4 regions of the Thermanaeromonas sp. DSM 22490 genome follow, and region 1 is predicted to be linked to each of the others. Evidence: riboswitches for the same ligand, from Rfam matches in the RefSeq annotation. Region 1 holds a riboswitch; each other region holds the start of a gene.
The links. Region 1 has a riboswitch for cobalamin ahead of AC1BI1_RS14830 (ribonucleoside triphosphate reductase). Riboswitches for the same ligand answer to the same signal wherever they lie in the genome.
Positions count from the first base shown of each region.

Region 2: linked by a shared signal. The riboswitch ahead of cobU (bifunctional adenosylcobinamide kinase/adenosylcobinamide-phosphate guanylyltransferase) and the one ahead of AC1BI1_RS14830 (ribonucleoside triphosphate reductase) in region 1 are both predicted to bind cobalamin.
Region 3: linked by a shared signal. The riboswitch ahead of AC1BI1_RS05005 (S-layer homology domain-containing protein) and the one ahead of AC1BI1_RS14830 (ribonucleoside triphosphate reductase) in region 1 are both predicted to bind cobalamin.
Region 4: linked by a shared signal. The riboswitch ahead of AC1BI1_RS10045 (ECF transporter S component) and the one ahead of AC1BI1_RS14830 (ribonucleoside triphosphate reductase) in region 1 are both predicted to bind cobalamin.

Region 1 covers NZ_JBJHHE010000042.1:2,125-8,048, reverse strand. Annotated here, with positions in the region: gene AC1BI1_RS14845 (NAD(P)/FAD-dependent oxidoreductase) at 1-394, shown strand, start outside; gene AC1BI1_RS14840 (DUF1641 domain-containing protein) at 410-859, shown strand; gene AC1BI1_RS14835 (anaerobic ribonucleoside-triphosphate reductase activating protein) at 931-1,611, opposite strand; gene AC1BI1_RS14830 (ribonucleoside triphosphate reductase) at 1,645-3,729, opposite strand; cobalamin riboswitch at 3,891-4,058, opposite strand; gene AC1BI1_RS14825 (small, acid-soluble spore protein, alpha/beta type) at 4,181-4,432, shown strand; gene AC1BI1_RS14820 (citrate/2-methylcitrate synthase) at 4,812-5,924, shown strand, end outside.
Region 2 covers NZ_JBJHHE010000002.1:206,988-212,911, forward strand. Annotated here, with positions in the region: gene rny (ribonuclease Y) at 260-1,798, shown strand; gene AC1BI1_RS02605 (hypothetical protein) at 1,948-2,466, shown strand; gene AC1BI1_RS02610 (PHP domain-containing protein) at 2,491-3,321, shown strand; cobalamin riboswitch at 3,458-3,639, shown strand; gene cobU (bifunctional adenosylcobinamide kinase/adenosylcobinamide-phosphate guanylyltransferase) at 3,747-4,313, shown strand; gene cbiD (cobalt-precorrin-5B (C(1))-methyltransferase CbiD) at 4,325-5,440, shown strand; gene cbiE (precorrin-6y C5,15-methyltransferase (decarboxylating) subunit CbiE) at 5,424-5,924, shown strand, end outside.
Region 3 covers NZ_JBJHHE010000005.1:18,700-24,623, forward strand. Annotated here, with positions in the region: gene yedE (YedE family putative selenium transporter) at 1-517, opposite strand, end outside; cobalamin riboswitch at 874-1,055, shown strand; gene AC1BI1_RS05005 (S-layer homology domain-containing protein) at 1,212-2,783, shown strand; gene AC1BI1_RS05010 (DUF4430 domain-containing protein) at 2,890-3,591, shown strand; gene AC1BI1_RS05015 (energy-coupling factor transporter transmembrane component T) at 3,607-4,515, shown strand; gene AC1BI1_RS05020 (ABC transporter ATP-binding protein) at 4,488-5,924, shown strand, end outside.
Region 4 covers NZ_JBJHHE010000014.1:36,394-42,317, reverse strand. Annotated here, with positions in the region: gene prmC (peptide chain release factor N(5)-glutamine methyltransferase) at 1-781, opposite strand, end outside; gene prfA (peptide chain release factor 1) at 798-1,865, opposite strand; gene AC1BI1_RS10055 (DUF1385 domain-containing protein) at 1,866-2,696, opposite strand; gene rpmE (50S ribosomal protein L31) at 2,785-2,985, opposite strand; cobalamin riboswitch at 3,398-3,596, shown strand; gene AC1BI1_RS10045 (ECF transporter S component) at 3,804-4,334, shown strand; gene AC1BI1_RS10040 (AIR synthase related protein) at 4,331-5,095, shown strand; gene AC1BI1_RS10035 (molybdopterin-dependent oxidoreductase) at 5,206-5,924, opposite strand, start outside.

The DNA of each region.
Region 1 (5,924 bases):
CCACCGCGGAGCCCAGGTCATTCAAGATTCCGGTCTAGGGGATGAAGATGGATTTATTACCACCGACCGCTATACCTTAAAAATGGAAGGACAGGATAACGTCTACGTGGTGGGCGATGCCACCAACCTCCCGGTAAGTAAAGCGGGCTCCACCGCCCATTATGAGGCAGATATAGTAGTCAAAAATATAATCAGCCAAGTAAAAGGGATTCCAGCCTCCCACCGTTATGACGGTAAAGCTTTCTGCTTCATTGAGACCGGTTTAAAGGAGGCCACCTATATAACTTTCAATTATGAACAACCGCCCAAACTGGTACCGCCTTCGGAGATGCTGCACTGGTTTAAGCTCTCTTATAACGAAATATACTGGTTGGCCGCTCGTGGCATCTTGTAAAGGGGAGGGGAGAAAATGGCCCACGGAGTCGCCTACAATTTAAATCGCCCGGAGACTTCAGAGCTTCTGCAGGAGCTGCAAAAGGTTAATAATAACCTTGAAAGCCTCCTAGCAGAATTGAATAGGTTGCAAGCAACCGGGACCCTCGATACCCTCATAAAGCTCGGTGTAGTTATCCAGGCTGCCAAGGATTCCTTGACACCGGGTGTGGTCACCAGTGTTCTGTCTCAGGTGGTAAACACCCTGTCCCTCTTAGACCGCATCCAATCCCTGGGCGGGGACCAGCTCATAGCCGGTACTATCCAGGCCTTGGAGGAAGCTGTTCAAGAAAGCAAGGACCAACCGCCGAGAAGCTTATGGAGCCTGCTGCGGCTACTAAAAAAGGACCCTCAAGTTAAAAAGAGTTTAGGGATATTGGTTTCCTTTTTACAAAAGTTCTCTACGAATCTAAACTTTGCCCAGTAGAAGTAAGGGGCCCATCTGGCCGGACAAGCCAGCGGACCCCTCTTCTTTATATTATTAAAAAAACAGGTGGGTTAGCTTCTAACTTCTACCTCATCAAAAAACGGTTCCAATTTTTGTGCTATATTCCTTAAGGTGGATGATGAATATGGAGGGAGATCCCGGTAATATCCATCGATAACAGAATCCGCGGATCTAAACTGCTGTAAAACATATCGCCTAGCCCCGGAAAGCATATGCCCGAGGGCTAAAAGATCTTCCTCCGTTAACAGGCCCGGAACCACTGTGGTCCGGAATTCATAAGCCACCCGGCTGTTTTTAATAAGGGTGATGGTTTCCTTTATAGCCTCGAGATCCGCCCGGACACCTGTAAGCAGGTTATACTTTTCCAGAGGCCCTTTAACATCCATAGCCACATAATCGAGGAGATCTTTTTCTAAAAGCCCGGCTATAACTTCGGGTTTCGTGCCATTAGTATCTATTTTGACTTTAATCCCCCTTACTTTTAATTGCTTGATAAAATCCTCCAGGTTGAAGGTTAAAGTCGGCTCTCCTCCGGTTAGACAGACGGCCTGTATGAAAGACTTCCGCCGGTCCAAAAAAGTTAAAATCTCTTCTTGGGCAATCTCCGGCAAAGCAGAAGGGCGCAATACCAGATCAGCATTATGGCACCAGGGGCAGCGCAAATTACACCCCCCGAAGAAGAGGGTGGTACAAACCTCGCCGGGAAAATCCACCAGGCTAGTCTTTTGTATACCTCTAATGGTAATAGGGCCTCACCACACCCTTTATCCTGCAAGGTTAAAAACTCGGCGCTCGCTAAATTCAGCCTGCTTGCCCTTATTCCAGTTTTTAACCGGGCGGTAGTACCCCACAATCCTGCTCCACACCTCCGCTTCCCGGCCGCAAGTAGGGCAGGTCCATTGCTCTCCCTCCAAGTAACCGTGCTCCGGGCATACGCTAAAGGTTGGAGTAATGGTGAGATAGGGCAGGCGGAAATTGGCCATCACTGTCTGTAAGAAGCGGCGGCAGGCAGCCAGGTCTGTTATCCTTTCCCCTAAATAGGCATGAAAGACGGTGCCCCCGGTATATTTAATTTGCAAAGGATCCTGGTGTTCCAGGGCTTCAAAAACATCCTGGGTAAAATTAACAGGCAAATGAGTGGAATTGGTGTAGTAAGGCTCTTCAGTTCCCGAGGTAATGATATCCGGATAGAGGGATTTGTCCAGACGCGCCAGGCGGTAAGAAGTGCCCTCGGCCGGGGTAGCCTCCAGATTAAAGAGTTGACCCGTTTCTTCCTGATAAGCGGTTAAGGTGTCCCGCATGAAATCCAGCACTTCCAGGGCAAAATCCCTGCCCTCCTCGGTATCAATGCCCTTTCCCATAAGTCCCAGTAAAGCTTCGTGCATGCCTACTATACCAATGGTATTGAAGTGGTTTTCCCAGTACCTGCCAAAGCGTTCTTTAACGTACCGCAGGTAAAACCGAGAATAAGGATAAAGACCCTGTTCCGTTAGTTTTTCCAGGATGTTACGCTTAAGCAACAGGCTCTCTTTAGCCAAATCCATGCAGGCCTTTAGCCTCTCTAAAAACTCTTGTTTAGAAGAGCTTAGATAACCCAGCCGCGGTAAATTAATGGTAACCACCCCGATGGAACCGGTAAGGGGGTTGGCTCCAAAAAGCCCGCCACCCCTTTTCTTGAGCTCCCGGTTATCCAGCCTCAACCGGCAGCACATGCTGCGCACATCCTCTGGCTTAAGATCCGAGTTGATGAAATTGGCAAAATAGGGGATGCCGTACTTGGCCGTCATGGCCAGAATTTTCTCCGCCACCGGACTTTCCCAGGGAAAATCAGGTGTAATGTTGTAAGTCGGGATGGGAAAAGTAAAGATGCGGCCTTTAGCATCACCCTCCATCATTACCTCGCAAAAAGCCTGATTGAGCCAGTCCATTTCCTTCTGGAATTCACCGTAACATTCCTTCTGACGTTTTCCTCCGATTATTACCGGCTCATTAGCCAAGGTGGGAGGAACAACTACGTCCAGGGTAAGATTGACAAAAGGTGTCTGGAAGCCCACCCTAGTAGGCACGTTTAGGTTAAAGATAAACTCCTGGAGGGCTTGCTTCACTTCCCGGTAATCCAGGCCATCATACCGGATGAAAGGGGCTAAATAAGTGTCAAAGTTGGAAAAAGCTTGGGCGCCAGCCGCCTCTCCCTGCAGAGTATAGAAGAAATTGGCCATCTGTCCCAGGGCAGTACGGAAATGTTTGGGCGGCGCGCTCTCCACCTTCTGGCCCACCCCGGCAAAGCCCACTTCCAGAAGGTCGGCCAGGTCCCACCCGCAGCAGTAGGGAGCCAAAAGACTCAGATCGTGTATATGTATGCTGCCCTCTTCGTGGGCCCGGCGAATCTCGGGAGTATAAATCTTCTCCAACCAGTACTTAGAAGTTACCGCCGCAATGATATGATTATTAAGCCCCTGCAGGGAATAATTCATGTTGCTGTTTTCGTTGATGCGCCAGTCCCGCCCGTCTAAATAATCCTGCACCATTTTTTCTACATTGACTAAAAGATTGCGGAAGTCCCGCCACTCGGCATGTTGCTGGCGGTAAAGGATATAGGCCTTAGCCGTACGGGCATGTCCATTTTCTATTAAAACCTTTTCTACCAGATCCTGTACATCTTCTACAGTGGGCAGCTGGTCAGTAAATTTCTGGGCTATTAAGGCCGTAACCTGGTTAGCCAGCTCACAGGCTAGCCGGCGGTCCTGCCCGCCTACGGCCTTAGCCGCCTTGAAAATAGCGTTGATAATGCGCTCTTGGTCAAAATCTACCACGCGGCCATCCCGTTTGATTATCTTCTTGGGCAACATCTTTTTCTTCTCCCCTCTTTTTAACTCTTATCCTTGTAAACCCAATCCTTCTCTCCAACAAAGCAAAAACCCAACTACGAATGTCCTCTACCAAGTAGTTGGGCGTAAGTTTCCTCTAACCCTTTCCCTACCTAAGCCCCCTCCCCATGCTCGTGGGTGAAAGGTGTGAATGCCAACGGGCAGGTCTCCTGGCTCAGATTCATCGCTCCTTACCTCCTTCCCAGGGTAGCGGTTACCCCAGTGGCTCTTGGTAAGGGCTCCCCTTCACAGTGGCGGCACCGCGCCGGATTTCCACCGGCTTCCCTTTAACCCGTTTAATAATGGTTTCGGCAAAAAAAGAAAAATTCCTCCCCCTTGTCAAGGGATATATAATACCTCCAGGATGCCAGGCCCTACATGTCTTACATAAGAAACAATGCTTTTGGGGTATCCTAAACCAGAGGTGAGGCCGATGAGCCACAAGAAGAATAACGATGCCCTCCGTACAGAAGATCAGCTGGACAGACTGAAGTGGGAAACGGCCAAAGAACTGGGCTTAGAGGACGATCTGGCCAATGCGGGCGAGGAGTTAACTGTCCGGGAGGCAGGTAAAATTGGCGGCAATATGGTGCGCAAACTGGTCAAAGCCGGAGAAAAAGCTCTGGCTGAAGAAGGAGAGCGTAAAGCTCGCCTAAACCTGCGAGATAAAGGAGATAACTTCTAAGGTAAAGGTTGCGCCCGAAAGGGCGCCATCTTTTCTGGAGCTGCACTTCAAAAGCCGTACCCATCCCCTACCTATCCAGCCAAGACTTTCATATTTATTTCTCATTGATTGCCCGTCTCAATCCCTTTCCAAAGGTCATTAACTTTTTTATACTTTTTAGAGGAAAATGAGGCTCGTTGGAGAATATAGATATGATTTCAGCTGAAATTTTCTTTTTGCTTTGGGTGGACATCCTTTCTTGTCAACCCAGAGAGCCTTCTGCCTTTCAGGAATATGTTAATCCCAGCATTGGCGCTTCTTGTTCCCCTGCATTTTGTGAATGATCTATAATTAAATTTATAACTCCATCCAAACTCTCAAAGAAAGGATGTTGCCTTCAATGGAAGAGCGGACTTTTCTCGATGGTCTCTCTTTGCTGGCCGAAAAAAATAATTATATCGACCCGGAGTTATATGAAAAGTATAATGTAAAGCGCGGTTTGAGAAATAAAGATGGCACCGGTGTTTTAGTGGGTTTAACCGAAATAGGAGAGGTACATGGTTATATTCTTGATGAAGGTGAAAGAATTCCGGATAAGGGACGTTTGCTCTACCGGGGGATCGATGTTTGGGACATTGTTCACGGCTTCCAGAAAGAAAATAGATACGGGTTCGAGGAAGTTTGTTATCTGCTAATTTTTGGGGAATTACCCGACCGGCGAAGCCTTCAGGAATTCACAAACCTTCTAGCAGAAAAAAGAAACCTTCCCGAGGGATTTGTAGAAGATATGATTCTTAAGGCCCCCAGCCGAGATATTATGAATAAATTGGCCAGGAGCGTTTTAGCTTCTTATTCTTATGATGAAAACCCGGATGATACAAGTATCAGAAATGTCGTTAGACAGAGCATTGAGCTTATAGCCCGCTTCCCCATCATGGCAGCCTATGGCTACCAAGCCAAATGCCATTACTATGATAACAAGAGCCTGTATATACATTTACCGCAAAAGGAATTGGGTACCGCCGAAAATTTTCTGCACATGATAAGATCTGATAATCAATACACCAAGCTTGAAGCTGAATTGCTGGACCTGGCTCTGGTGCTCCATGCCGAGCACGGCGGAGGTAACAATTCCACCTTTACCGTTCATGTTGTTGCTTCCACCGGAACCGATATATACTCCGTTATTGCTGCGGCGGTGGGTTCCTTAAAAGGCCCCAAGCATGGCGGAGCCAATATTAAAGTAATGGAAATGATGGATGATATAAAAGAAAATGTCAAGGACTGGAAGGATGAAGAAGAAGTTAAGTATTACCTGGCCAAGATTTTAAGGAAAGAAGCTTTCGACAGGAAAGGATTAATTTACGGGTTAGGCCATGCCGTTTATACACTGTCCGATCCCCGGGCCGTCTTGTTGAAAGAGAAAGCAGCCGAACTGGCTAAGGCCAAGAATATGGAAGAAGAGTTCAATTTGTACTTAACTATAGAGAAGGTAGCTCCAGAGGTATTCGCC
Region 2 (5,924 bases), on a different contig from region 1:
ATTATTTGCTTAACTTATAAAAAGTTGCCGGTGTATTAACGGGAAGGGCTCGTTACGTTAGTTAGGCTGTGAAAGGGCTTCCTGTGCCATAGGCGCAGGAGGGATAATATGTTATTGCCCTTTGAAAAAGTTGCTTTCACAAAAGGTGCATATTTGTATCTTTGCAAGGGAAAAAACTGGTAGGGTGCCTTTTTACAAGCCGGGTTTCTACTCGGCTTTATTTTATGTGGGCGAGGTGGGAGCAATTTTAGTAGAGGAGGTGGGAGCGATTCTAATTATTGCTGCTGTATTAGCCCTAATGGTAGGTATAGGCAGTGGTTATATTCTCCGCAAATACGTTGTGGAGACTAAAATAGCTTCAGCCGAAAAGACTGCGGCAGCCATTATTGAGGAAGCCCAAAGAGAGGCCGAAGCTAAAAAGCGCGAGGCCTTGCTGGAAGCCAAGGAAGAAGTCCATCGTATGCGCCATGAACTGGAGCGCGAGAGCAGGGAACGGCGAAATGAACTGCAGCGTTTAGAGCGCCGCCTGCTCCAGAAGGAAGAGGCCCTGGAGCGTAAGATGGAGAATATTGAGCGCAAAGAAGCCAATCTTCACCGTCAGGAGGAAGAAATACAGCGCCTTAAACAAAATTTAGAAGAATTGAAGCGGCAACAGGTAGCTGAACTGGAGCGTTTATCGGGTTTAACTACAGAGGAAGCTAAGACCCTGTTACTCAAGAATATTGAAGAAGAAATACGCCATGAGGCTGCTCTGTTGATTAAGCAGGTGGAAACAGAAGCCAGAGAAGAAGCGGACAAACGCGCCAAGGAAATTATTACTTCGGCTATTCAGCGGTGCGCTCCAGAAGTGGTGGCCGAAACTACGGTTTCTGTCGTTAACCTTCCCAGTGATGAAATGAAGGGGCGGATTATTGGCCGGGAAGGCCGCAACATCCGTGCCCTGGAGACCCTTACTGGGGTAGATTTGATAATCGATGATACGCCGGAAGCGGTTATCTTATCCGCCTTTGATCCCATCAGACGGGAAATAGCCCGGATTGCCCTAGAAAAACTTATAGCCGACGGTCGCATCCATCCGGCCCGTATAGAGGAAATGGTAGAAAGGGCCCAGCGGGAAATAGAACAAAAGATTCGAGAGGAAGGTGAACAAGCTGCCTTTGAAGCCGGCGTTCATGGCTTACATCCCGAGTTGATAAGATTGTTGGGGCGCCTTAAATATCGTACGAGCTATGGCCAAAATGTTCTAAAGCACTCTTTAGAAGTAGCTTTTTTGGCAGGAGCCATGGCGGCAGAGCTAGGTGCGGATGTGCAGGTGGCCAAGCGAGCGGGATTGCTTCATGATATCGGCAAGGCAGTGGACTATGAAGTGGAAGGGCCCCACGTAAGCATAGGGGTGGAGCTGGCTAAAAAATACCGGGAATCTGCGGAAGTAATCCATGCCATTGCTGCCCATCATGGAGATATAGAACCGCGGAGCATAGAAGCTGTGCTAGTTCAAGCTGCAGATGCCATTTCTGCAGCTAGGCCAGGTGCTAGGCGCGAAACCTTGGAGGCCTATATCAAACGCTTGCAGAAGCTAGAGGAAATAGCCGATTCTTTTAATGGAGTGGATAAGGCTTACGCCATCCAGGCAGGCCGCGAAATCCGCATTATAGTTAAGCCGGAAAAGATAGATGATACCACGGCTGTGCAATTAGCTCGGGATATAGTAAAGAAAATTGAACAAGAGCTGGAATATCCTGGGCAGATCAAAGTGGTAGTTATCCGGGAAACAAGAGCTGTGGATTATGCGAAATAGATGGAACGGGTGGCAGGGATAGGTGGCAAATTACCATCTCTGCCACTATATTTTCTAGATCAAAAAAGTTAAAGAAGCAGGATTTTTAAAGAAGGTGCAGAACTAAGCTTTGATGATGGTTTTTGGACTAAAAGGCAGGTGGAGACCATATGGGCCTTAGATACAAGTATGATGGCGAGATATCCGATAGCGTTGGCCTTTTGATTTCCATTTTAGTGCGCTATCCGGAAGTAGGGACTATTAATTATGAGCCCAGTAGCCGCATATTAAAGTTTTCTTTTATGTTAACCAGTTCTTTAAAAGAAAAGGATCTGGAGCAGTTTGCCCGGCGCTTTATTAAGTCTTTATCTACCTATAATCTTCTCGAAAATCGGGTGCCGCGGGTGATCAGCTTAAAATATAGTTGTTTTCAGCAGCTAACCGTCTTGGAAGTGCAGCGGGATGTTGAGACCCTATCCCAGGGCGAAATTGGCCTGATCATCACCCTGGTGCGTCAGGAATTTAACGAAGCCCTGGTGGCTGAGGCGACCGAGAATATTCAGGAAGAAGAATTGTTGGTTCAAGAAGAAATAATTGATCATATGTTGGAGAGTATAAAAGGAGAAGTACCTCAGAAAAAGTTAATAGCTTTCCGGGAAGAAGGGCGAGTCCTGGTTTTTAATAAATAGCCAGAGGATACCGGGAGGACGGAAATGAGCAAAAAGGGTGACCTCCATACCCATACCGTAGCCTCCGACGGCAAGCTCAAGCCGTTGGACCTGGTTAAACTGGCTTGGGGAAAGGGGTTAAGCACCATAGCTATTACCGATCACGACACCGTTGATGGATTAGAGGAAGCTCTGACAGGGGCTTCTCTCTATAATCTTGAGGTTATTCCCGGTATTGAATTGAGCACCGAATGGGAAGGACGTGATGTACACCTCCTAGGGTATTATATTGATTTTCAAGGGGACAAGCTACATAATTTTTTATACCAATTGCAGCAGGACAGGCAGCAGCGAGGTCTTAAGATGGTAACCAAATTGCGAGAACTGGGCTACGAACTTACGTGGGATGAGGTGGCCCGGTTCGTCCAGGGTAAAGCTGTAGGCCGCCTGCATATCGCCCAGGCCCTGGTGGCCAAGGGATTTATGCCTTCCATAGAAGCTGCCTTTGGTGAGCTCCTGGAACGTGGACGGCCGGCCTATGTTCCGCGTTATAAAATTTCACCTGCAGAAGCTGTTCAACTAATTTCTGCTTGGCGGGGCGTAGCTGTATTGGCCCACCCGGGATTGATAGGTAAAGATGAAATAATAAAAGAGCTAGTGGCTTATGGTTTGCAGGGGCTAGAAGTTTATTACCCTTTACATGACCGAGAAGCCGTTGCCCGCTATCATTCTTTAGCCAGGGAACTAAACCTATTAGTTACCGGTGGGTCGGATTTTCACGGCTTGAATATTCCAGACCATAGCGAGTTGGGCGCAGCCACCGTTAGCGAAGAGGAAATAGATAGATTAAAGGAGCGCGCCCTGGCCATAAAATGAGGTGGTTACCCATTTTTATCCTGCTAGCCTGCTTGTGGGCTCGCACTGGGTGTCCTCAATAACTAAGCACATAATCTTAAGCCATAAAATCCCTTGATTAGTAGTGGTCATTGCGATATACTGAAGAAAATAAAAAAATATGGGAAAGCCGACAGGTGCCATAAAGGTTAAAAGGGAATCAGGTGCAAATCCTGAGCGGGCGCGCCACTGTAACCGGGGAGCTTTTCTTCGGTAAGCCCACTGGGCCTGTAGCCTGGGAAGGGGAAGAAAAAGCGGTGAGCCGGAAGCCAGGAAACCTGCCTGTTGGTAAGCCTTGTTAACCCTCGCGTCAAGGGAAGGGCTAGTGTTTTAGACAGAAAACCCAGCCTTTAGGCGAGAGGCTGGGTTTTTTTGTAGTGCAGCGCGTGGCTTAAGGGGGTTAAGGAGTGGACAGGGGCAGGCTGGTGTTAATCACTGGCGGCGCTAGGAGCGGCAAGAGCCGGTTTGCAGAAGAACTGGCCTCCGGCTGGGGCGGAGAAGTTATTTACGTGGCCACAGCCAGGGTGACGGACGCAGAGATGGCCAGCCGGGTGGCCCGGCACAAGATGCGGCGGCCGGCCGGGTGGCGCACTGTAGAGGAGCCCTTAAAGGTGACCCGAGTTATAGAGGAATGGGGCAAGCCAGGGCGACTTCTCCTCATCGATTGCCTGTCCGCTTACGTGGGCAACTTGCTGGTGGAAGAAAAGATGGATGAGGAGGCTATATTACTTTTTGTTAAAGAGATGGCCCAGAAAGCCTGGGAGGTCCCTGCTGAGGTGATCATTGTGAGCAATGAGGTGGGCTCGGGAACAGTACCACCCTATCCCCTGGGTCGCCTATACCGCGACCTTTTGGGACTGGCCAATCAGGAGATAGCCAGCCTGGCCGATGAAGTTTATCTGGTGGTTTGTGGGGTGCCGGTGGAGATAAAAGCTTTAGCTAAAAGCTCGGACCTGCTAACGGGTAGGCGGTAATGGAGGAAAGGATGGTCAAGAAATTACGTCAGGGTTACACCACCGGTACTTGTGCCGCGGCTGCAGCTAAAGCAGCAGTAAAGGCCCTCTGGTGTAAGGACGGGGTCCAAAATACAGTGCGAATAACTCTTCCTCAGGGAAAGGAAATCGAGTTACCTGTAACTGTTCGGCGGGGGGAAGGCTGGGCTGAGGCTACGGTTATAAAAGATGCTGGCGACGATCCTGATATTACCCACGGAATAGCTGTCCAGGTTAGGGCCCGGCCGCAAGAAAAGGGCTTTATTTTGCGGGCCGGTGAAGGAGTAGGAATAGTCACCCGTCCCGGCCTGGCTGTTCCAGTAGGTGAGCCGGCCATCAATCCCGTGCCCCGGGCCATGATTAGGGAAGCGGTTAAAGATTTTATCCCCCCCGGGCAGGGGCTGGAATTAACTATTAGCATCCCCGGCGGTGAGGAATTGGCCCGGCGCACCTTAAATCCCCAGTTGGGGATAGAGGGCGGGCTCTCTATTCTGGGAACTACCGGCATTGTGGAGCCCATGTCGGAAGAAGCTTTCCGTACTTCCCTCCTGCCCCAGATCGATGTAGCCCTAGCCGCAGGTTACGATACTCTGCTTTTAACTCCCGGCCGTATGGGCCAGCGCCAGGCGGTGGAAGGTTATGGCTTGCCGGCGAGGGCGGTTATTTTGACCAGCAACTTTATCGGTTATCTTTTGGAGGCTTGTGCTGAACGAGGGATTAAGCGGATTCTCCTTTGGGGCCATGCCGGCAAGCTGGTTAAAGTAGCAGGAGGCATTTTTTATACCCATAGCCGCATAGCTGATGCCCGGCGGGAAATAGTGGCGGCCCGGGCTGCAGCCTGGGGCGCCCCCGCAGAGGTGGTCCAGGCTATCTTAACCGCTACTACGGTGGAGGCGGTGTTCTCTATCCTCGAGCAAGCCTTGGAGGGAGAGCGTTATTTCGCTTTTTGGAATTACTTGGCAGGCCTGGCTAGCGAGCGAGCCCGAGAATTAGTTCATGGGGCACTGGAAGTAGGGACCGCCCTTTTAGACCTGCAGGGGAGAATCATTGGCCAGGATGAGCAGGCCAGGGCCATACTGGGAGAGTGGAGAAATGGCGGGAAGGAATAACAGGTGGTTAACGGTGGTGGGGGTGGGTCCGGGAGATCCCTCCTGGCTAACACCGGCAGCCTACCAGGCGGTGGCCGAGGCCGAGATTTTGGTAGGCGGTCCCCGAGCTTTGCATCTATTTGCCTTTTTGGAACGGGAAAAAAAGGCGATTGATGCCGACCTGGACGCTTTATTCCACTACTTAACGCAGGTGCGTGGGCGGCCTACCGCCGTCCTGGTATCTGGAGATCCTGGCCTTTACAGCCTCCTGGGATGGCTGAGATGCCGTTTCCCCCCGGAAGAGATCAGGGTGATACCAGGAATAAGCTCCGTACAGCTCGCCTTTGCCCGTCTAGGTTGTGGCTGGGAAGGAGCGACTATTGTGAGCCTGCACGGGCGCCCGCTGAATATGTTGGACGCCTACCTGGAGGGCCTGGCCCGAAATGAACTGTTGCTTGCCCTTCTCACAGGGGGGAGCAACACTCCGGCAGAGGTAGGAAGGTAC
Region 3 (5,924 bases), on a different contig from region 1:
CCAATAAGAGCAGGCCTAACATAAAAAGAGGCATCATCCACCCCGCGGCGCTGTAGGTGGGAGCGGAGCGGCCCAGGTTGAAGCCGTTTTTCAACAGATAAATTCCTATTAGGGCGCCGGCTATCACCCCGGCTATACCTGTTAGTCCATTTAAATCTCCTCCCGCCAGTCTCAACACCGCCCTAACCGGGCACCCCAGGAAGACCAGAGCGCCTATCATAAAGAACACGCCTAGAAAAAAGCGCACCAGAGGCGCGGACCCTCCACGGGCACGGAATTCACCGAAGGCTAAGGCAGATACGAAGCCCCCCAGGGCCATACCCATAATTTCTGGCCGCAAGTACTGCACTGTTGCCGCCCGGTGCAATCCTAAGGCGCCAGTTATGTCCCGGTAAAAACAAGCCAGGCAAATACCCATGTTCGCCGGGTTGCCCGCCACGGTCATTAAAGCTGCTACAGCTCCCAGAATGAGTCCCGCGATAATCATTAAGTATTTGCGAGAAAAAATGCCGGTCATGCCAACACCTCCTGTTGTTTTCTTTAAGCCCGGCCTGGATACTGGCCTAGCTATTTAATTCTGGCTCTCAACAATAAATTCCTTCATACTTAGTATTCCATATAGTTATATCATTCCCTGTTTCCGGTGGTTCCCTGGCTGAGTTACCCAGGCAGTAAAATTTGTACATGAGAGGTGGCGGGGAAAAGCGCCATTTTCTGGTAGCGCAAGCTATAACAAAAACGAATAAGCGGGACACACCTTCTTGGGGGGGAATTCCTGACCCCAATTGCAACTTATTGGCGAGAAGGGTGGATTTTCGTTTTTGAAGATAGCAGGATTCAACGGGCTAAATAGCGAAGAAAAATATAGACAAGTGAATAATTTTGGGAACAGGAGGCCTCTCAAGAGAGGCAAGAGGGAAGTCCGGTGCGAGTCCGGCGCGGTCCCGCCACTGTGAGGGGGATCCACCTTACACAATGCCACTGGGGTAACCTGGGAAGGCGTAAGGTGGGAGAGGAACCCGAGCCAGGAAACCTGCCTGTTCTCCTGCCACCGCTGATCTACGCGAGATAGGGAGGTGGTCTTTTTGCTCATCTCAAGAGCTAGAGCTGCCCCGGTCCGCCGTAGGCCGGGGTTTTTTGATCGGGCTTGGTTTTAGTTAGAGAATCTAGCTTTCCGGAATACACAGAAGAAGAGGCAGGGGGGAAATAAGGTGTACTGGAGAAGGAAAATGGGGCGCCCTTTGGCAACTTTGCTCGTGGCCTTGATGGTTTTTTCTCTAGTAGTTCCTTTTGCGGGGGCCAAAGCGGCGGAAGCAAACTTGGTGTCTGACCTTATGGATAAGGCAGCAGGTATCCTTTATAGTGATTTTACAAAAAATGGATCCAAGAACCAGGATGATGGTGTAGGTGCTTATGCTTCTTATATCCTCACCCAGGCGGGCGTTGATGTAAATGCCTGGGTGTATAATGGCGTACCACTGAAAGAAGCTGTAATCGACCTAGTGTACCAGGATATTGCCGGTTCTTCAGATCCGTCTAAAGTACCGGCCAAGAGGTTGGCCCAGGACTTGCTAGGCATGAAGGCCTTGGGCCGGGAGGATTTGGTGCAGCAACTACTCCAGATTCTCAAGAGCAGAGAAGGGATCCACGGTTTTGACTCAAACATTTTCAGCGATTTTCCAGCCTACGACCTTTTAGGTCGGGCAGACTTGATGAGCGTCATAAATCAGGTTTATGCCCGGGAATACATTTTATCCCAGCAGGATACGGTAGTCGGGAACACTTATGGTGCTTGGGGTATCGCCTGGGACGGCGTTTTTTATCCCGACTTCGTGGCCACAGCCCAAGCTGTACGGGCTCTGGCCTATTTAGATCAGGACAAGTCCGACCAGGAGATCCAGGTAGCGATCGAGCGCGGGATGCAATGGCTGAAAAAGCAGCAGCAACCCGACGGTAGTTTTGCAGTAAGCAATTGGGACGACCCTTTAATAGATACAGTGGAAATGATCGCTACTTTAAAAGTCCTGCGAGAAGACCCGGCCTCAGTGAAAAGTGGTGAAGGCAAGAGCCCGGTCGATTACCTGCTGACCAAGGCTTTGAATTCCGATGGCACTTTCGGCGCCTCTAAAAATGTTATGGATGCTGCCTGGGCCCTCTATGGATACTACCTGGTTGGCGCACGAGAGTCAGAGTCGTTCAAAAAGACTTTCAAAGACATTCAGGGACATTGGGCACAGAAAGATGTAGAGCTCATGGCTAGAAGGCTTATTGCCCGGGGCCTGAGCGAAGATATTTTTGCTCCCGATCAAGAGGTGACTCGGGCACAGGCGGTTGCTTTCCTGGTGCGGTCTTTGGGACTGGAAGAGTCCAACCTCAAAGAGACCAGCTTCCGGGATGTGCCCCCGCAGCACTGGGCTTCCCAGACGATAGAAGCTGCTTACCGGGCGGGACTGGTGGTTGGTACAGGTGAGGGGAATTTTGAGCCGGAAAGGACCATCACCAGGGAGGAAATGGCCGCCCTCCTAGTCCGGGCCCTTAAGAAGGCCGGTTGGGAGCCAGCGAAAGGGGGAGCTGAAGATAAGAACAACCTGGCGGTTTACGCCGATAGCTCAGAGATATCTCCCTGGGCCAGGGACAGCGTCAAGGTTTGCGTAAGTACAGGTATCCTCCGGGGTAGGTCGGCCGCTGAATTGGTCCCTAAGGGTAAAATAACGCGAGCGGAAGCCATGGTAATGCTGAAAAGAATGCTACAGGTGCTGGGGAGAATACCGGAGTCCCCCTAAAGCATTAGTATCTCACCGGGGGCAGGCTGGCTTACTGAGCTTGCCTCCGGTGTTTTTCCTCGCACGCGGGACACATGCCCAAATTCCGGATAAGGAGAATGGATGTATGAAGAAAGTTTATCTGATATCTCTGGCCTTGCTATTTTTAGCCCTGCTGGTTCCCGCACTGGTAACCAATAAAGAAAAGAATTTAACCCTGGGGGAGCCCGTGCAGAAGACCCAGGTCGAATCTGCTGCCCTCCCCTCTAATATTACCGGAAGCCCGGAAAAGCCTGAAGGCAGGGGAGAACCCGAACCCTCCCCACAGTACAAGACAGCACCCGGGGCTCCATCGATAACCCTTCAGGCCCAAGAAGGGCGGGGAAAGGAAGAAGTCCAACAGCCGAAAAAAGAGCAGAAAGTGCAACAGGTGGAGGGGAGTCCCCAACAGCAAAAGGGCGTAGTAGGTGAAGGGGAAAAAGAATTCGTGGTTGTTGGCGTAGCAGTGGTAGGAAAGGATCAGGAACTTTTGTATGGCCCCGCTGAGGTCAAAGTGACAGAAAAGAATCCCTGGGGTTTTACTGCGCTGGGTGCCCTGGAGGCTACCGGGCTGCCCTATGCTCTATCTACCAGGTTTCCTGGTCTGGTGGAAAGTATCGCCGGCCAGCCCAACAAGGGGATGTCGGGGTGGATGTACAAGGTAAACGATGAGGTTCCCATGGTCGCTGCCGGCCAGAAAACCCTAAAGCCTGGAGACAAAGTGATATGGTGGTATAGCACCAGTATGGGTTCTCCGGGACCCCGATGGGAGGAACTGGCGAACCGCTAAAGAAGGGGAAGGGCTATGCTGGACAGGTTACTTTATGAGGATAAAGGCGTTTTTTTGCAAAGCCTCCATACAGTAGTAACCCTAACATATCTTACAGTTTTGTGTGTCCTGGCCCTGCTTTTCTCCCATCCCCTATACTTAGCTGGGATGTTGATTATAAGCATCTTAGCTGTGGTGGCGGCCCAAGTAGTGGATAAGTGGGAAGCTTATTTAAAGATGGGGCTGGGGATGGCCATTTTAATTATAGTTATTAATGCGCTGGTGTTTCGCACAGGAAAAACAGTTCTGGGAGCAGGGTGGATAAGAGTGTCTCTGGAAGCCATTGGCTATGGTGCGGCCATGGCCATCCGCCTGCTGACTATAATGACTGTTTTCTGCCTCTTTAATGGATTGGTTCACCCGGATAAGCTCCTGAGGCTTTTTTCCCGTTGGGCATTCAAATCGGCTTTAGTGGTATCCCTGGCTACTAGGATGTTTCCTCTAGCCGCGCGAGATTTGTTGAACGCCCGGGAAGTGCTGCAAATGAGGGGAGTAGATTACGCTAGGGGAAGTTGGGGGGAAAGGTTAAAGAAGTACTCATGGCTACTGGATATTCTTCTCTTATCTTCCCTAGAGGGGGCCTGGCAAGTGGCGGAAGCCATGGAGGCCCGGGCTTTTGGCACTGGACCCCGTTCCTGCTACCAGAACGAGTTGACCCGGCCGAGGGATTTCCTGTGCTTGGCGGCTAGCTTGGCCGCCTTAGGTCTTGCCCTGTACGCCAAGGTCAAGGGATATGGTGATTTTAACTATTATCCGCAATTGGATCCCTTGCTCCCCAACAGTTCTGTCATTATTTTGCTGGCCCTTATAATGACCAGTCTTGCCTGGCCCATACTTTTAAGCTGGGGGTGGCAGCTTTGCCCCTATTTGAGATCAAAAATTTGACCTACTATTATCCGGAGACTCAAGCACCAGCGTTGAAAAATATTAATCTGCGCATTGAAGAAGGAGAGTTTGTGCTGATTGTAGGAGGGTCGGGTTCGGGTAAATCTTCCCTGGCCCGGGCTCTGGCCGGCTTAATCCCTGATTTTTACGGAGGAAAGATAGGGGGTAAGATTTACTTTAAGGGCCGGGATTTGGGGAGCTTTGACCGTCGGGGCCTTAGGTCGCAAGTGGGTATTGTTTTCCAGGATCCAGAAAAACAGCTGGTCATGACCACTGTGGAGGCGGAAGTGGCCTTTGGCTTGGAGAATTTAGGTTTACCCCCGAAAGAGATGTTGCGGCGGGTGGCCGAAGTCATGAGTTACTTTAATTTATCGCCCCTCAAAAAGGAATTCATAGGAAGTATTTCAGGAGGGCAGAAACAGAAGGTAGCTTTAGCTTCGGTTCTGGCCATGCAGCCTGAAGTATTGATTCTCGATGAACCCACTTCGCAATTGGACCCGGTAGCGGCGGAGGAATTTTTTAGTTTAATTGAGCAGTTAAATAAGGAAATGGGTTATACAGTGGTATTGATTGAACAACGGCTGGAAAGATGTTTTCACCTGGCCGACCGCCTGGTAGTGATGGAAAGGGGCGAAATTCTGCAGGACGGACCGGTGGAGGAAGTAGTCCGGTGGCAGGTAAGGAGTGGCTATCCTTTTCTCCCACCAGTGGCCCAATTTTTTGGTTTGTTGAATCATCCAGCCATACCTATGACGGTGAAAGAAGGACGGCAAGAACTAAAAAAGATACCGGTGTGTCCGCTGGGCACAGGAAAAGTTTCCAAATTAAAAGGTTACCAGGGCCGGGCTGTGGTGGAAATGAAAGATGTGTGGTTTACTTACCCGGGGGGCTGCGAGGCTCTTAAAGGGATAAACTTAAGGATAAATGCAGGGGAATTTGTGGCTATTATGGGTGAAAATGCAGCTGGCAAGAGTACTCTGTTAAAACATATAGCTGGGTTACTCAAGCCGGGGCGGGGCCGGGTAATGGTACTGGGGAAGGATACATGTACTACACCTTTAGCAGAAATGGCACGTCAGGTCGGGTATCTCCCCCAAAACCCTAATGATTACCTTTTCCGGGATACAGTGGAAGAAGAACTCCAATTTACCCTGCAAAATTTTGGTTTGAAGGATGACGGCAAGATCGATTTTATTTTAGATCGCTTGAATCTTAATGGTTGCCGGAAGGTTAATCCCCGAGATTTAAGCAGCGGCGAGCGCGAGCGGGTGGCTCTGGCGGCTGTTTTGGTAGCCAGGCCCCAGCTTTTAGTGTTGGACGAACCCACACGGGGCCTGGATTATCGCCTGAAAGGAGAGCTGGGAAGGCTCCTGGCTGGGCTGACCAAGGAAGGCTTAACAGTGGTAACA
Region 4 (5,924 bases), on a different contig from region 1:
TAATTTTTTCGCCCTGGTCAAAACCGATTTCTAGGGCCAAGAGACCCCTGGGCTTTAAGACCTTCGCTGCTTGGGGCAAAAGGCGGCAGTAAAGGGTTAAGCCGTCAGGGCCGCCGTCCAGGGCCAACCGGGGTTCATGGCGCACCTCTGGAGGTAGTTTATCCCATTCACCCGTAGGTATATAGGGAAGATTGGCCAGGACAGCATCCAGGCCAATCAATACTACTTCTGGTTGCTGTAAAAGAGGCGCCAGCAGATCCCCTTGGCAGAAAAATATCCGGTGCGCCACGCCCAAATTTCCGGCATTTTCCTCTGCAACTTTTAGGGCAGCGGGGCTAATGTCAATGGCATAAATAAAAGCCTTGGGTAAATAGTACGCCAGACTAACAGCTATGGCACCGCTGCCCGTACCCACGTCAGCTGCCAACCAGGTTCTATCCTTGTCTACCCTGTTTAAAACCGCTTCCACCAGGACCTCGGTGTCTCCTCGGGGAATAAGAACATCCGGCGTTACCTTAAAGGGCAAAGACATAAATTCTTGGCACCCTGTAAGGTACTGCAAGGGATACCCCCTGGACCGTTTATCCACTAACTGCCAGAAATTATCCCGTGCTTCTCCGGTCAAAGTATATTCCGGATGGGTTAGCACTTTAGTCCGCGTCAAGCCGCTCACAGCTGCCAGCAGCACTTCTGCCTCCAGCCGGGGTTGTTCCACACCGGCCCTTTCCAGCAAATATCCCGCCCTGGCCAGAGCTTCACCAAAAGTAACCTCGCCGGGCATGGATCCTATTACTCCTTCACTCTATTTGTTTCAGCCGCTCGGCCTGTTGGGAAGTTATCAAGGCATCGATGATCTCGTCCAGGTCGCCATCCAGCACGGTGTCCAGCCGGTGCAGGGTCAGGCCTATGCGGTGGTCAGTAACCCTGTTCTGGGGGAAGTTATAGGTGCGGATGCGCTCGCTGCGATCACCCGTACCTACCTGAGACCGCCGGGCAGCTGCCAGTTCATCCTGCTGCTGGGAGCGGGCCATGTCCAACAATCTGGCTCGCAATACTTTCATGGCTTTCTCTTTGTTCTTGTGCTGGGATCTCTCGTCCTGGCAGGTAACCACCAGGCCGGTAGGCAAATGGGTGATGCGCACTGCCGAGTAAGTGGTATTCACCGACTGGCCGCCATGCCCGCTTGAACAGAAGATATCAATGCGCAGGTCCTCAGGTCTTATCTCTACATCTACTTCTTCGGCCTCAGGCAGTACAGCCACTGTAGCCGTGGAAGTATGAATACGGCCACCGGATTCTGTTACAGGGATGCGCTGCACCCGATGGACACCGCTTTCAAATTTAAGGCGACTATAGGCTCCCTGGCCTTCTATAAAAAGGATGACTTCTTTAAACCCGCCCAACTCCGTGGCATGGGCATCCAAGATTTCGGTCCGCCATCCTTTATTTTCGGCGTAACGCTGATACATGCGGAGTAGATCCGCTGCGAAGAGAGCAGCTTCCTCTCCGCCCGCACCGGCGCGGATTTCCATGATTATATTCTTCTCGTCATTAGGATCCTTGGGTAAAAGTAAAATTTTAAGCTTTTGTATTAGGTTTTCCTTTTCTTCTTCCAGTTTTTCAATTTCTTCCTTGAGAAGTTCGATGAACTCCCTGTCTCGCTCTTCTTCCAGCATTTCCCTGGCCGCTGTCAGATCTTCCTCTACCTGGCGGTAGCGCCGAAAGGTGGCCACTATTTCTTCCAGCTCAGCATGGGCCTTGGCAGTCTTCTGTAACTGTACTGGGTCGGTAATGATGGCCGGATCTGTCATCATCCTTCCCAATTCCTCATACTTTTCCTCTAACTCCCGCAGCTTCTCCAGCATTTATATCACCTCCTCTGCGGTACCATCACCTCGAGCGGCAGAAAGAGCTTCAAGAGCTACTTCCAGCATACCATCGTCTGGCTCCCTGGTGGTAAGCTTTTGTAACCACAATCCCGGAGCTACCACCAGCCGTACCAGAGGCGAATTCATATGGCGGCTGGAGAATTTCACGATTTCATAGGCTGCTCCCGCCACTACAGGTAAAAGGATGATCCTGGAAGCCAGTCGCCAGAGAAAGCCTCCCTTCCCCAAAAAGGAAAAGAAAACAATAGTTAGCACCAGTACCAAAAGTAAAAAACTAGTGCCGCACCGAGGGTGAAGGGTGGAATAAGCTCGCACCTTCTCAATGGTTAATTCTTCCCCTGCTTCCAGGGCATTAATAACCTTATGCTCGGCACCGTGGTATTGAAAAACCCGCTGGATTTCTTTTATACGGGAAATAGCTGCTACATAAGCCAGGAATAGGCCTAACCGCAAAGCCCCTTCCAAAATGTTCTGGCCGTAAACGGGCAAAAAGCGCTGAGAAAACATGGCCACTGCGGCCGGCAACAAAACAAAGAAAGCTGTGGCTCCCAGCAAGGCCAGGGCTACAGTTAGGATAAGGTCCCGGGGGGTAAGCTCTTCTTCCTCTTCTTCCAGAGCAAGATTAGCTGAAAAACTCAGGTAACGGATGCCCAGGACCAGGGATTCTATTAAAGCCACTACTCCTCGGAAAAAGGGCAACTTAAACAAACTATGGCGCGCGGCCCAGGATTTAAAAGGCTGGGATTCCACCAGAATATCGCCTGCCGGTCGTCGGATGGCCACCGCCAGGCGATGGGGCCCACGCATCATTACGCCTTCAATAACCGCCTGTCCGCCGTACTGAATTTCTGGCCTACTGCATAGGAAAAAGCAGAGCCTGCGGCTCCGCCTCTCCTTACTTGCCGTATTTTTTCCTAAACCTTTCAATCCGGCCACCACGTTCCACCACCCGCTGCCTGGTCCCCGTATAGAAGGGGTGGCAGTTGGAACACACCTCCACCCGGACCTCCTTTTTAGTGGAGCGGGTCTCGATTACATTACCGCAAGCGCAGATAATGCGCGCCTTATCATACGGTGGGTGAATATCGGGTTTCATTCCACGTCACCTCCGGGGCAAAATCAAACTCACTTTAGTATAGCACAGAAAGGGTACCCCTGCAAAGGGTCCGCGGTCCTGGCGTATCCTCACTTTTCGCTGGGGTGGCCTGCTTAGGCTTGGAAGCGAGCGAACAAGCCTTCGCGGCAGTCCAGGCTTTAAGCTTGGCGAAAGGCGAAAAGATTGGCCCGAGGCCACGGGTAGCCTTGCGGCCGGCAATTGAGGCAGGATACTTAAATTTTGCCGGGAAGCCTGCCTTAAGCCTTTAAGCCAAGCAAAAGTCCTGCCCGCGAGGGTTTTGAAGCGGGCGCAAGCCAAGCAGGCCCAGGCTCAAAACTGGGGATAACTCCGGTAAAGGTACATCTTGTCAACATTTAGCCTTGGTCTTATACTATAAGTAGAATACAAGTTAACTAAAGGGGAACCGGCAGGTGCCCCCACCGGGGGAGAATAGGGAAGTCCGGTAACCGGAAATAAACCGGCGATCCGGCGCGGTCCCGCCACTGTGAGTGCAGAGCCTGCAGCATTAAGGCCACTGGGATACCACCTGGGAAGGCGCTGCAGGGCGAAGAAGCACGAGCCAGGAGACCTGCCTGTCGGGTAGACCTCTTCCCTTCGCGAAAGAAAGGGGGAGGGTGAGCGGGGATGATGGCAAAGTCCCCAGCCTAACTAGGGCTGGGGATTTTTATTTTAGGGGATACCCCGGCCCTTTGCTCAAAGTACAACCTGTAAACCCTCGTGGCTCAAAGTCTTAGCTAGCCGAGACATACTTTTTTGACAAGGCAAAACCTACCGGTATAGAAAAGGAGGTAAGTTTCATGGCCAGAATTTCACCCAGCTGGTCAACCCGGCGCATAGCCTATGTGGCCATGCTCACTGCTTTATCCATAGTGGGGGCCAATTTAAAAATACCCAGCCTGACGGGCACCCCGGCTCTCGATTCGTTTCCTGGCTTTCTGGGAGCCCTCCTCCTTGGCCCTACGGACGGCGGCCTTATAGCTTTTCTGGGGCATCTTCTCACTGCTCTGACCGCTGGTTTTCCCTTAACTTTACCTCTGCATCTGTTGATTGCTGTTGGAATGGGCGGCATTGCCAGCCTTTTTGCTTTCCTCTGCCGCTACTCCTGGTGGATCGGTGGAGCGTGCGGAATATTTCTCAACAGCATCGTTTTGCCCGGTATCGTCGCCCTGCTGCCAGGGTTCGGAAAAGCTTTTTTCTTAGCTATGTTACTACCTCTCTTGGTAGCTTCCACCTTAAACATCGCCCTGGCCCTTATGGTGTTTAAAAGTCTGGGCAAGATATTTCCCGATAGCTATATTGGACTACAACGAAAAGGTGGGAACCCGTGAAGGGCCATACCTTCTGTCCCAGACGCTATCGCGATCTCACAATTATAGATTTGGATGAACATAAGGCCCTGGTCATAGCCTGCGATTCAGCCGGCGCCATCGGCCCCAAAGAGGCTGATGTAATAAAAGTATCCGGCTATATCCTAGGCCGTTTTACCAGCCGAGTGGCCTTAATGGAAGTTCTGGCGGCCGGGGCCTGGCCCTGCTGTGTGGTGAATACCCTTTGTGTAGAACCCATCCCTACCGGGTTAGATATCCAGCAAGGCGTAGCCGATGAAATACGCGTTCTAGGTATAGATCCCGCTACCATTCTTACCGGTAGTACGGAAAAAAATATCCCCACCTCTCAGTCGGGAATAGGGGTTACAGTTATCGGGGTGGTACACAAACAAAATTTGCGCATCGGCCGCTTGCGGGCAGGGGACGCCCTTCTCCTTCTGGGGAAGCCCAAGGTCGGGAGAGAGGTATCCCTGTATGACCCGGAAATCGTAAACCTGGAAACAGTGCGCCTGCTGCTCTCCAACGATGAAGTAAGGGAAATGGTCCCCCTAGGTTCCCGCGGGATAATGGCCGAGGCCCAGGATTTGGCCGAGTTATATGGTTTGCGCATACAGTGGAACGAACTCCCGCCAGACCTAGACCTTCATAAATCATGCGGCCCGGCTACCTGCCTTCTGGCTGCCGGCAACCCTGTAGCCCTTAAGGATCTAGCCAAAAGAACGGGAAAGCCCTTCTTCTCCCTGGGAACCTTTTATACTTAAAGGATACAGTCCTGACCTGGCCCTTGCCTTCCTGTCTCAGTTAGTATTTATAAACGAAAGGACCCCCGCAAACTTGGTATCGGGGGCCTTTCTGTTCTTCAATATTTAAATTAGCCACCAACTTTAACTAGGTTAACCAGGGTATCGTAAAATACGGCGCTACCACCTGGGAAATCCGTCAGGCACATATTTTTGAGCACCGGATCAATTCGCATGGCCGCGTTAGCATGCACTCCCCGGGCTCTGCGAGAATCTCCTTTTATAACCTTACCATCGATTACAATATCATTAGCACCGTAAGCCCAGTGGCCGAAGCCCAGACTAAAGGCCACTGTGCCCTGCCTTATCATTTCCGTTATTTTTACCTTCCCTACTATCGGCTTTTTTAACTCCTCAGTGATAGGCCATATCCCCTCCGGATTGCTGGCAGATACTACCTTAACTATATCCCCGTCCTCGAGACCCAAACCGGCAGCATCCTGGGGATGAACCAGGAAAAAGTTTTCGTTCATTAGCCCGTGCAGCCAGTAATCTACCATGGTCCGGGATTTGGTGTGTACAATTTCGCGGAAGGTGATGAGCTTAAGTTTGTAACCCTGGTTCTCATCCTCAAGAGGCCGGCTCAGACAGTCAGTATAAGGTTCCAGATAAGTGGCCACACCTATGAAGTTCTTACCTGTCATGCTATTTTTAGTTGTAGCTGTCTTTTCCTGGAAGATATTTATCTGTTTGTCATATTTGTTTTTAACTTGCCGCTCCGGCGAAAGATCGGGGTAATCTTCGAAGCGGCCGCCGCGGTTTAAAACATAGATAACTTTTCGCCACCAAA